Regions from separate parts of the Agarivorans sp. Z349TD_8 genome, predicted to be linked through region 1. Evidence: predicted binding sites of a transcription regulator. Region 1 holds the regulator's gene; each other region holds the start of a gene.

Region 1 (3,284 bases):
TTGGTGTGTAAAATAGACTTTGTTGTCAATAACTACTATTGTTTTATTTATTACTAGTGGGTTGAGTTCAGTAATGATACTACTTTATTATTGGTGCTATTTTTGCTTGTTATCTCAAATAGTAAGGAACAGTCAAATTACTACCGTGGTTGGTCAATTCTAAGAGAGAGAAATGTAATGGATATGAGCACTTTAAAAAATGCAAAGCGTTTGGTGATCCTACAGTTGTTTATTTGGGGGGCTTTTATGTTGTTAGTGCTTGCTAATTAGCGAAGGTAAACCGCTATCGTGCATTTTTATATGTGCAGTCTAGCTATTTTCGTCGAGCTGCTTGCATACGGCGGCGTTCGCTATCCTACTCTTTAACTCTCAGTCTTCGGGTTCGAGCCTTACAGGTTTATGTCTCGTAGGTTAAACTATGCATCTTCATTGTATCAATGCCTCGTATTTAGAATTAATCATGCGGTGATATTTTTAGCCGGGTAATTATTTTGCCGTGAGCAAAGCTACGCTATCCCAATGGCCTTACTACCAGAGTTTGTTGCTCTTTATAAACATGTAATTTTTATCCTTCTCAGGGCGGGCGAGAGCGTGAATGCCGATTCATTGAGCAAGGTGATGGTGTTGCCAAACGAGTGTGTAAATCATCCATTTAGTGTGCAACTACTGTTTGAGTATCGATCAGAGTCAGCTCCAATAAAGTTGGCTTCCTCCTTGGTGATTCTTTTGATAAGAGGATTACTTTTGGTCGAACTGGAGTGAGCAAAGCTTATAGTCAAATATACTCGTAATAGCGGTAAGCATATTCTAAATATATCTAGTTAGTTGATACTGTGCTTGGAATCGTTGAGTTGTGAGCATTATTATTTGGCTAAATATAGGTATTTACTGTTGTAGATGAGCGCTATTTTGGAACGAGCTGATAAACTATGTATGGTGTGATTCATCAGTGCGAATGATTTTAAGCTGCAAAATATTCCTCACTTAGCTTATAGCGAGCCTGTACCTTCGTTGCCTAACCGGATAAAATCACGGCAGGTTTTTTAAAGGTTATGCGCATGTACTGTCCATTTTGTTCCGCTCATGAAACTAAAGTTATTGATTCTCGTTTGGTTGCTGATGGCCACCAAGTGCGCAGACGTCGAGAATGTTTAGAGTGTCATGAGCGTTTTACCTCATTTGAAGTCGCGGAACTGGTGATGCCCCGAGTTATCAAAGGCAACGGTATTCGCGAACCTTTTAATGAAGAGAAAATGCGCTCAGGTATGATGCGCGCGCTAGAAAAGCGTCCTGTGAGTGTTGATCAGGTTGAACAAGCGGTGAACAAAATAAAGTCTCACCTTCGAGCCACTGGTGAGCGAGAAGTCGAGACCAAACTGATTGGTAAGGTGGTGATGGAGCAGTTGATCATGTTGGATAAAGTCGCTTATGTGCGGTTTGCATCGGTTTATCATTCTTTTGAAGACATTAAAGAGTTTAGCGAAGAGATTGCTAAGTTGGAAAAGTAGCGAATGTTTTCTGCACTTGATTGTCAATTTATGGCTCGGGCGATAGCCTTAGCGAAGCTGGGCCGATATACCACGGCACCAAATCCTAACGTTGGTTGTGTCATTGTTAAAGATGGTCGTATCATCGGTGAAGGTTACCATCGACAAGCGGGTCAAGAACACGCTGAGGTAAACGCAGTTACGGATGCAAAACAAGCCGGTTTCAGCCTTGATGGCGCGTGTTGTTATGTCACCTTAGAACCTTGTAGCCATGTAGGTCGAACTGGTTCTTGTGCTGCCATGATCGTCGAGCTAGGGATCACGGAAGTGGTAATTGCTATGATTGATCCCAACCCACAAGTGGCGGGCAAGGGAATTGCCATGCTCGAACAGGCAGGCGTTAAGGTTCGTCTTGGCTTAATGGAATCGGCGGCTCGTGCGTTAAATCCTGGCTTCTTGAGCCGAGTTGAGCGAAAGCGACCCTTTGTACGCTTAAAGCTAGCGGGTTCTATCGATGCTAAAACGGCATTAGCCAATGGTGAAAGTCAGTGGATTACCTCGACTCATGCCCGCAGTGATGTGCAACGAGAGCGGGCTGCTAGTCACGCTATATTATCCACTGCAACAACTGTCATTCGGGATAACGCAAGTTTAAATGTACGTCATCATCAACTGGGCAGCTTGGCTGAACAGCTCGATCGATCGACCTTACGCCAGCCGCTTAGGGTGATTATCGATCGTCAGCAACGCTTGAACTCTGCGCCAAAAACACTGGATATTTTTAAGGACCCATCATCGCTATGCTTGGCTGGGTTTGCTGAGCAAAACCAACTTGATGTGGCGAAACAATTCACAATTGCTAAGGGTGAGCATTGGTTAGAGCGCCTTATGGCAGCTTTAGCTTCCGCGGAGATTAATGACTTGTGGGTCGAAGCTGGGGCCAGTTTGGCGGCAGCTTTACTCAAAGCAAATTTGGTTGACCAGTTGATTGTTTATCAGGCGGGGCTACTGATGGGCGCGGATGCTCAAAGTTTGGTGGCTCTTAACGGATACCAACAGATGAAGCAGCTTCAATCTTGGCGTTGCCTAGATATTCGTCGTATTGGTCCAGACACAAAAACCATCTGGGTTCCCCAGAATGAGGAAGCGTAATAATAATGTTTACTGGTATCATTGAAGCTCTCGGTGAAATAAAGAGCTTGGAGCATCGTCAGGGTGATGTACGTTTGAGAATTGCCTGCGCCAAGCTAAATATGGAAGATGTTTGTTTAGGGGATAGTATTGCAGTTAACGGGATTTGTTTAACTGTGGTTGAGTATGGCGGACAATATTTTTGTGCAGATGTCTCAACTGAAACCTTGAGTCTAACTTCTTTAGCTGGTTGTAAGCAGGGTGATAAAGTGAACTTGGAAAAGGCGATGTTAGCCACAAGTCGCTTTGGGGGACATATTGTTAGTGGACATGTGGATGGTTTAGCCGAAGTACTTAGCATTAGTCCTAGTGCCCGTGCGGTGAACATTTGGCTACAAGTCCCCAAGGATCTCGCGCGTTATATTGCCCATAAGGGTTCGGTCACTGTCGATGGCATTAGTCTCACGGTTAATGAGGTCAATCAGCAACAGTTGCGCCTGACTATCATTCCGCATACAGCTGAACAAACAACCATTGCAAATTGGTCTGTAGGTCAAAAAATTAACTTGGAAGTCGATGTCATCGCTCGCTATGTGGAGCGATTATTTGGTTACGCAGAAGAGAATAAATCATCATCGAAGATCGATGCTGCATTTCTAGCGCAAC
Region 2 (3,284 bases), 1.6 Mb from region 1:
ACATGCTGTAACGGTTTGGTGGGCAGTGCAATCTCTAAACAAAGGTTTGATTGACGAACTGGTGCTTGAGCCGGATCAAATGGGCTATGGGTATTACAGTGGTCGACGTTTTGAATATAAATACGTCCGGTAGAAGCACGTTCCTGCATCAATAAAGAGAACAAATCAACGGCTTTAATCGCCTGTTTACGGATACTAGCGTCTTGCTCGTATTTTAGATAAAGCTGCTCGAAGGTATCTTGATCTTCGAAAAATGCATCATATAAACCCGGTACATCGCTGGGCGAAAATAAAGTGATGTTTTCACCCTTCACCAAACGTTGGTACATTAACCGATTCAGTTGCACCCCGTAGTCCATATGACGAACTCGGTTATCATCAACGCCTCGGTTGTTCTTGAGTACTAATAGTGACTCGACTTCGAGATGCCAGAATGGATAGAAGATAGTTGCAGCGCCACCACGCACACCACCTTGTGAACAGCATTTAACCGCCGTTTGAAAATACTTATAGAAAGGGATACATCCAGTATGGAAGGCTTCTCCCCCACGGATCTCACTACCCAAGGCGCGGATCCGTCCAGCGTTGATGCCAATGCCCGCACGCTGTGATACGTAAGTTACAATCGATGATGCGGTGGCGTTGATGGACTCTAAGCTATCACCACACTCAATCAATACACAGGAGCTGAATTGACGGGTTGGGGTGCGTACTCCCGACATAATCGGTGTTGGCAAGGAAATCTTAAATAAAGAAGTCGCATCGTAAAAACGGCGAATGTAATCCAAGCGAACTGATTTGTCATAATGGGCAAATAAACAGGCTGCTACTAGGATATACAAAAATTGGGCACTTTCGTAGATCGTGCCAGTGACGCGGTTTTGTACTAGATATTTACCTTCCAGTTGTTTTACTGCTGCATAGGAAAAGTTCATATCGCGCCAGTGATCGATAAACTCATCCATTTGGGCAAATTCTTCCACGGTGTAGTCTTTCAGCAAATGCATGTCATAAAGACCAGCTTCACATTGTTTGACCACATGTTCGTAAAGCTTCGGTGGTTCAAACTGACCGTAGGCTTTTTTTCGTAAGTGGAAAACCGCTAAACGAGCGGCTAAAAATTGGTAATCGGGCGTTTCTTGAGAAATTAGATCTGCAGCCGCCTTGATAATCGTTTCATGGATATCTTTGGTGGCCATACCATCGTAGAATTGAATATGTGATTTTAGTTCGACCTGTGAAACGGATACATTTTTAAGGCCCTCGGCGGCCCATGTAATCACTCGGTGAATTTTATCCAAATTAATGGCTTCTTGTTTACCGCTACGTTTGGTTATCAGTAGATCTGTATTCATGAATGGAGGGCCTATATCCTAATTTTGTGCTACTGGCTGTCTAGTATGGCAAATATTGCCTGACTACTAGATATAGTGTTTATAAATTTATTTGATACAAGATAATGAGGTTTTGTCGATTTCGCAAGACTTGGAAAAATGAAGAACTTGTGCATAACATGCGGATAATTGCTATATGTTAGTGCTTACTAACTAGCTATCCATATGACTTTGTTAGCGTGGCGTTAATGCAAGTTCTTTTTGCTATAAAAATAGAAAATTATTTATTTTTATGAAAACTTGAAGCGGTTTATAATTTAGCCAAATGTTTGGCGATTAGCTGTTCAAGTTGCTCACTTTTTTGACAGTGTAAATCGGCTTGCCAAGTGTGGATATTGTCATTTTCCGAAATATAGCCCCATTCGGCTAAAATAGTCGTCATCTGGGTGTTGTTTCCAGCTTCGATGTCACGCAGAGCGTCGCCAACATACAAACAATGCTGCGCTGCTACTTTGAGTTGTTGGCAGGCATGTAACATGGGTTCCGGATGCGGTTTCCGCTGGCTAACCGTATCGCCTCCGACTAGCGTTGCACAGCTCGCAAACTCAGTAAAGTAAGCAAGTAATTGCCGACTTAAACTTTCAGGTTTGTTTGTCACGATCCCCCAAGGTGTAGATGTTGCATCTAAGTAGGCTAAGGTTTGCTGAATGCCAGGGAATAAATTAGTGTCGATGCAGATGTTCGACTGATAAAAGTCGAGTAATTGTTGACGCAGTTTGGTTTGCTCTTGTTGATGCCAACTTTCGCCAAAACCAAAACCCAGTAGCCCCATGGCACCATGGGAGCTTAAAGTTCGAGCATCACTTAAACTAATGAGTGGTTGCTGGTGCTGCGCTAGTACATGATTTGCGGCCGCTGCAAGATCAGGCGCGGTGTCTAATAAAGTACCATCTAAATCAAATAGTACCGCAAGTTTATTGTTCATCCTGATCCTGCTTGGCAAGTTGTAACATGTAATTCACATCGACATTAGGGCTTAAGCGAAAGTGCTCAATCACTGGGTAAAATTGTACCCCGGTAATGGCCTGACTTTGTAGGCCGTGCTCATCAGCCCAGCTGAGCAACTCTGAAGGACGGATAAATTTATCATGCTGATGGGTTCCGTTGGGAACCAGCTTGAGCAGTTTTTCTGCCGCCAGAATCATAAACAGGTAGGCTTTTGGGGTACGATTGATGGTTGATACAAAGAGGTAACCGCCGGGCTTGACCAATTTGGCGCATGCTGCAATTACCGAGCTTGGATCGGGCACATGCTCAAGCATTTCCATGCATGTCACCACATCGTATTGGGCAGGCTGTTGTTCGGCGTGCTGTTCGGCGGTAGTCTGCAGATAAGTTAATTGTGCCCCGGTTTCTAAGGCGTGCAATTTGGCGACTTCAATTTGCTCTTGCCCCATATCGATCGCAGTCACATCAGCCCCTCGCAGGGCCATACTCTCGGCTAATATTCCGCCACCACAACCGATGTCGAGGACTTGCTTGCCAAATAGTCCCTTGGCTCCCCGCTCAATATAGTCGAGACGTAATGGATTGATCTGGTGCAGGGTTTTAAAATCCCCTTGTTCATCCCACCAACGGGAGGCTAAGCCTGCAAAATGTGCTATTTCTTGGTGGTCAACATTTTGGCTGTTATTTGGCTGTTCCATTGGTCTCTTTATCCAAGTCATTATTTATAAGTATTATAAGAACTTGTTCATCCTAGCCACAAGCTTTTGTTGAATTCCGGTAGTTTTTCATTTTTCTAAAAGAAAAGAGCGACATCAGGCCTGTTAAGGCGTCGGTTTTATGGTAAAGTTCTCGATTACGCTGAGTAATTGTAACAAGCAATAAAAACGAAGGATTTTGTCGTCTATGAGCGATCTTGCAAAAGAGATCATGCCTGTCAATATT
Region 3 (3,284 bases), 970 kb from region 1:
CCGATCATAGCTATAGTCCCAAACGTCTTCTAGGGCTTCTGTATTATGTTGCATATTTGGATATTCACCATAGCAAATAAACCCGCCGCTAGAGATCGCAGGGTAAGGTTGTTCAAAGTCGATCTTATCAAAGGGATTGACCTGTTTCTCTACATCCAAATGGAAACTATTGGTGTAATAACCTTTATCCGTGACTCCTGCTATCACCCCAAACTTCTTCGCATCTAAACGGCAGAAACGGTCACATAAATTCTCACTAGGCGTACTATACAAGCTGAAAGCATACCCACTTTCTTTCTCCCAACGCAGAGTTGCTTGTTTCAGCGCCGTTACGATCCCAAGGGCCTTTTGTCGTAACTGTTTACTATCGTAAACATGTTGGTCATCAGCATATAAAGCATTTACTGTTTCATGTAGACCAATATAACCCAATGAAATAGAAGCTCGACCATTTTCAAATATTTTGGAGACATCGTCTTCGGCGTTTAAGCGAACACCACAAGCTCCTTCCATATATAAAATAGGAGCAACTTTGGCTTTCACCCCTTTTAGACGCTCTATTCGGGTATCAAGACCTTGCTTGGCGATACTTAATCGTTGGTCTAACAACTCATAGAATCGTTGTTCATCCCCTTTTGCTTCGATGGCTATCCGCGGTAAATTTAAACTGACAACACCGAGGTTATTTCGACCATCATGGACTTCTTTACCGCCCTCTTGATAAGGTCCCAAGAAACTGCGACACCCCATTGGGGTTTTAAAAGAACCGGTCACTTCAACGACTTTGTCGTAGTTCAAAATATCAGGGTACATTCGTTTGGATGCACACTCTAAGGCAAGTTGTTTAATATCGTAACTCGGATCTTCAGGCTTATGATTTAAACCATCTTTAATCGCAAAGACCAATTTAGGGAATACTGCGGTTTTGGCATTTTTGCCTAAACCTGCAATACGATTTTGCAAAATTGAGCGCTGAATCAACCGTGCCGCCCAACAGGAGCCTAAACCAAAACCGAAGGTGACAAACGGTGTTTGCCCGTTGGCTGTATGTAAAGTATTCACTTCATACTCTAAAGACTGAAAAGCATCATGACATTCTTTCTCAGTTTGTGCTTTCGCATAAGCCTCTTGATCCGCTATTTCCCATTGTTTAGCAGTAGCTAAATGCTTTTCATGACTTTTGAGAACATAAGGCGCCAGAATCTCATCAATTCGATTGATAGTCGTGCCACCATAAATATGACTCGCAACCTGAGCAATAATCTGCGCTGTCACCGCAGTTGCTGTAGAAATGGACTTTGGCGTCTCAATTTCAGCATTGCCCATTTTAAAACCACCAGTGAGCATGCCTTCAAGGTCAATTAGCATACAATTAAACATCGGGAAAAATGGAGCGTAGTCTAAGTCATGGAAGTGGATCTCACCGCTATCGTGAGCCTTAACAACATCTCGAGGTAACAAATGGGTTTTCGCATAATGCTTTGCAACAATCCCGGCTAAAAGATCACGTTGAGTCGGGATCACTTTGCTATCTTTATTGGCGTTCTCATTAAGCAAGGCGGCATTACTTTGCTCGACCAGTCCTCTGATTTCGTTATTTAAAACGCTACGTTTGTCGCGGGCAACATCTCGATCATGACGATACTCAATATAGGCGCGAGCCAAAGTCTTATTGTCATTTTCCATCAGGCAATTTTCAACTGAGGCTTGAATGTCGTTGATATCAACTTCTGCCAGATTGATAAATTGTTCGGTCACCTGCTGCGCTATTTGTAATGCGACAAGATTATCTTTTACGCCTAAAGCCTCTGCGGCTTTCAATACGGCGTCAACAATCCGTTTAGCGTCGTAAGGTACACGGCTTCCGTCTCGCTTGATCACGACTGTTTTCACGATTTACGCTCCAATTTTACTCACTCATTCATTAGAAAATTGCGGAACCCGCGCTACCAAAGGCTTAGCTGTCGATATTGTATAAAAAAGCATCTGGATGATCGGATAACCATATATTGTGGTTGAGAATTGTAGTTCCCACTAGATATGGTAGTCGAGAAGTTTAAACGTTAAAGCAAAATCAAATGATCAAGATCAAGCTAAGCTAAAAAAGCTGATCTGTTTGCCTAAAAATGCTCCACAAATCACGGCAAAATTTATGGCCTTTTTCCACAGTGATCTCACGGTTGTTATAAAGACCACAAACGGGGATAATACGCTTTTGTTTGGCTGCATCTTATATAAATGACTGAATATCTGTTGTTATTGATTAGTACCGTACTGGTTAACAACTTTGTACTGGTTAAGTTCTTGGGCCTGTGTCCCTTCATGGGGGTTTCTAGCAAAGTAGAAACCGCTATAGGAATGGCATTAGCCACTACATTTGTATTGACTCTGGCTTCTATGTGCTCGTATCTGGTCGAACAGTATATTTTGGCACCACTAGATATCACCTATTTGCGTACCATGAGTTTTATCCTTGTGATCGCAGTTGTGGTTCAATTTACGGAAATGTTTGTCCAAAAAGCTAGCCCCGCATTGCACCGCGTATTGGGGATCTATTTACCCTTAATTACCACCAACTGTGCGGTGTTGGGCGTGGCGCTATTAAATATAAATGAGCAGCATGATCTATTTGAGTCCATCATTTATGGTTTTGGGGCTGCGGTCGGTTTCTCATTAGTACTGATACTATTTTCTGCCATGCGCGAACGTTTAGTCGTTGCCGATATTCCCCTCCCTTTTAAAGGGGCTGCGATCGCGATGATCACCGCTGGACTCATGTCTTTAGCCTTCGTCGGTTTTGCCGGCCTAATTAAGTAACCACAGCATGTTAGTAGCCTTAATTACCATTACTCTATTGGCCTTAGTATTTGGCGCCATTCTTGGTTATGCCGCAATTAAATATAAGGTGGAAGGCAATCCAATTGCGGATCAAGTCGAAAGCTTATTGCCGCAAACGCAGTGTGGCCAGTGTGGTCACCCTGGATGTCGTCCCTACGCCGAAGCCATCGCCAATGGTGAGCCCATCAATAAGTGCCCTCCCGGCGGGGACGAAACTATCGCTAAAATCGCAGATTTACTCGGTGTGGAAGCAATCCCTTTAGATGCAGCTGCAGTGAAAGAAGACGACCGTAAAAAAGTCGCCTTTATTATTGAAGATGCTTGTATCGGTTGCACCAAGTGCATTCAAGCTTGTCCAGTAGACGCGATTATGGGTTCCAATAAACACATGCACACGGTGATCGCAAAAGAATGTACCGGTTGCGAGTTGTGCGTTGCCCCCTGCC

The links. Region 1 encodes NrdR, which represses ribonucleotide reductase genes. Its sites were predicted from a motif close to AAACACNANATNTNGTGTTT; they were not measured.
Region 2: a site for NrdR is predicted at 1,417-1,436, ahead of nrdA (class 1a ribonucleoside-diphosphate reductase subunit alpha). Genes of this name have one in related genera too.
Region 3: a site for NrdR is predicted at 1,998-2,017, ahead of nrdD (anaerobic ribonucleoside-triphosphate reductase). Genes of this name have one in related genera too.

What each region holds. Positions count from the first base shown of each region.
Region 1 covers NZ_CP194037.2:3,412,845-3,416,128, reverse strand. The annotation lists gene nrdR (transcriptional regulator NrdR) at 1,059-1,508, shown strand; gene ribD (bifunctional diaminohydroxyphosphoribosylaminopyrimidine deaminase/5-amino-6-(5-phosphoribosylamino)uracil reductase RibD) at 1,512-2,639, shown strand; gene ACRRS1_RS15400 (riboflavin synthase) at 2,645-3,284, shown strand, end outside.
Region 2 covers NZ_CP194037.2:1,831,244-1,834,527, forward strand. The annotation lists gene nrdA (class 1a ribonucleoside-diphosphate reductase subunit alpha) at 1-1,355, opposite strand, end outside; gene ACRRS1_RS08335 (HAD family hydrolase) at 1,645-2,319, opposite strand; gene ubiG (bifunctional 2-polyprenyl-6-hydroxyphenol methylase/3-demethylubiquinol 3-O-methyltransferase UbiG) at 2,309-3,040, opposite strand; gene gyrA (DNA topoisomerase (ATP-hydrolyzing) subunit A) at 3,246-3,284, shown strand, end outside.
Region 3 covers NZ_CP194037.2:2,447,039-2,450,322, reverse strand. The annotation lists gene nrdD (anaerobic ribonucleoside-triphosphate reductase) at 1-1,893, opposite strand, end outside; gene rsxA (electron transport complex subunit RsxA) at 2,239-2,817, shown strand; gene rsxB (electron transport complex subunit RsxB) at 2,825-3,284, shown strand, end outside.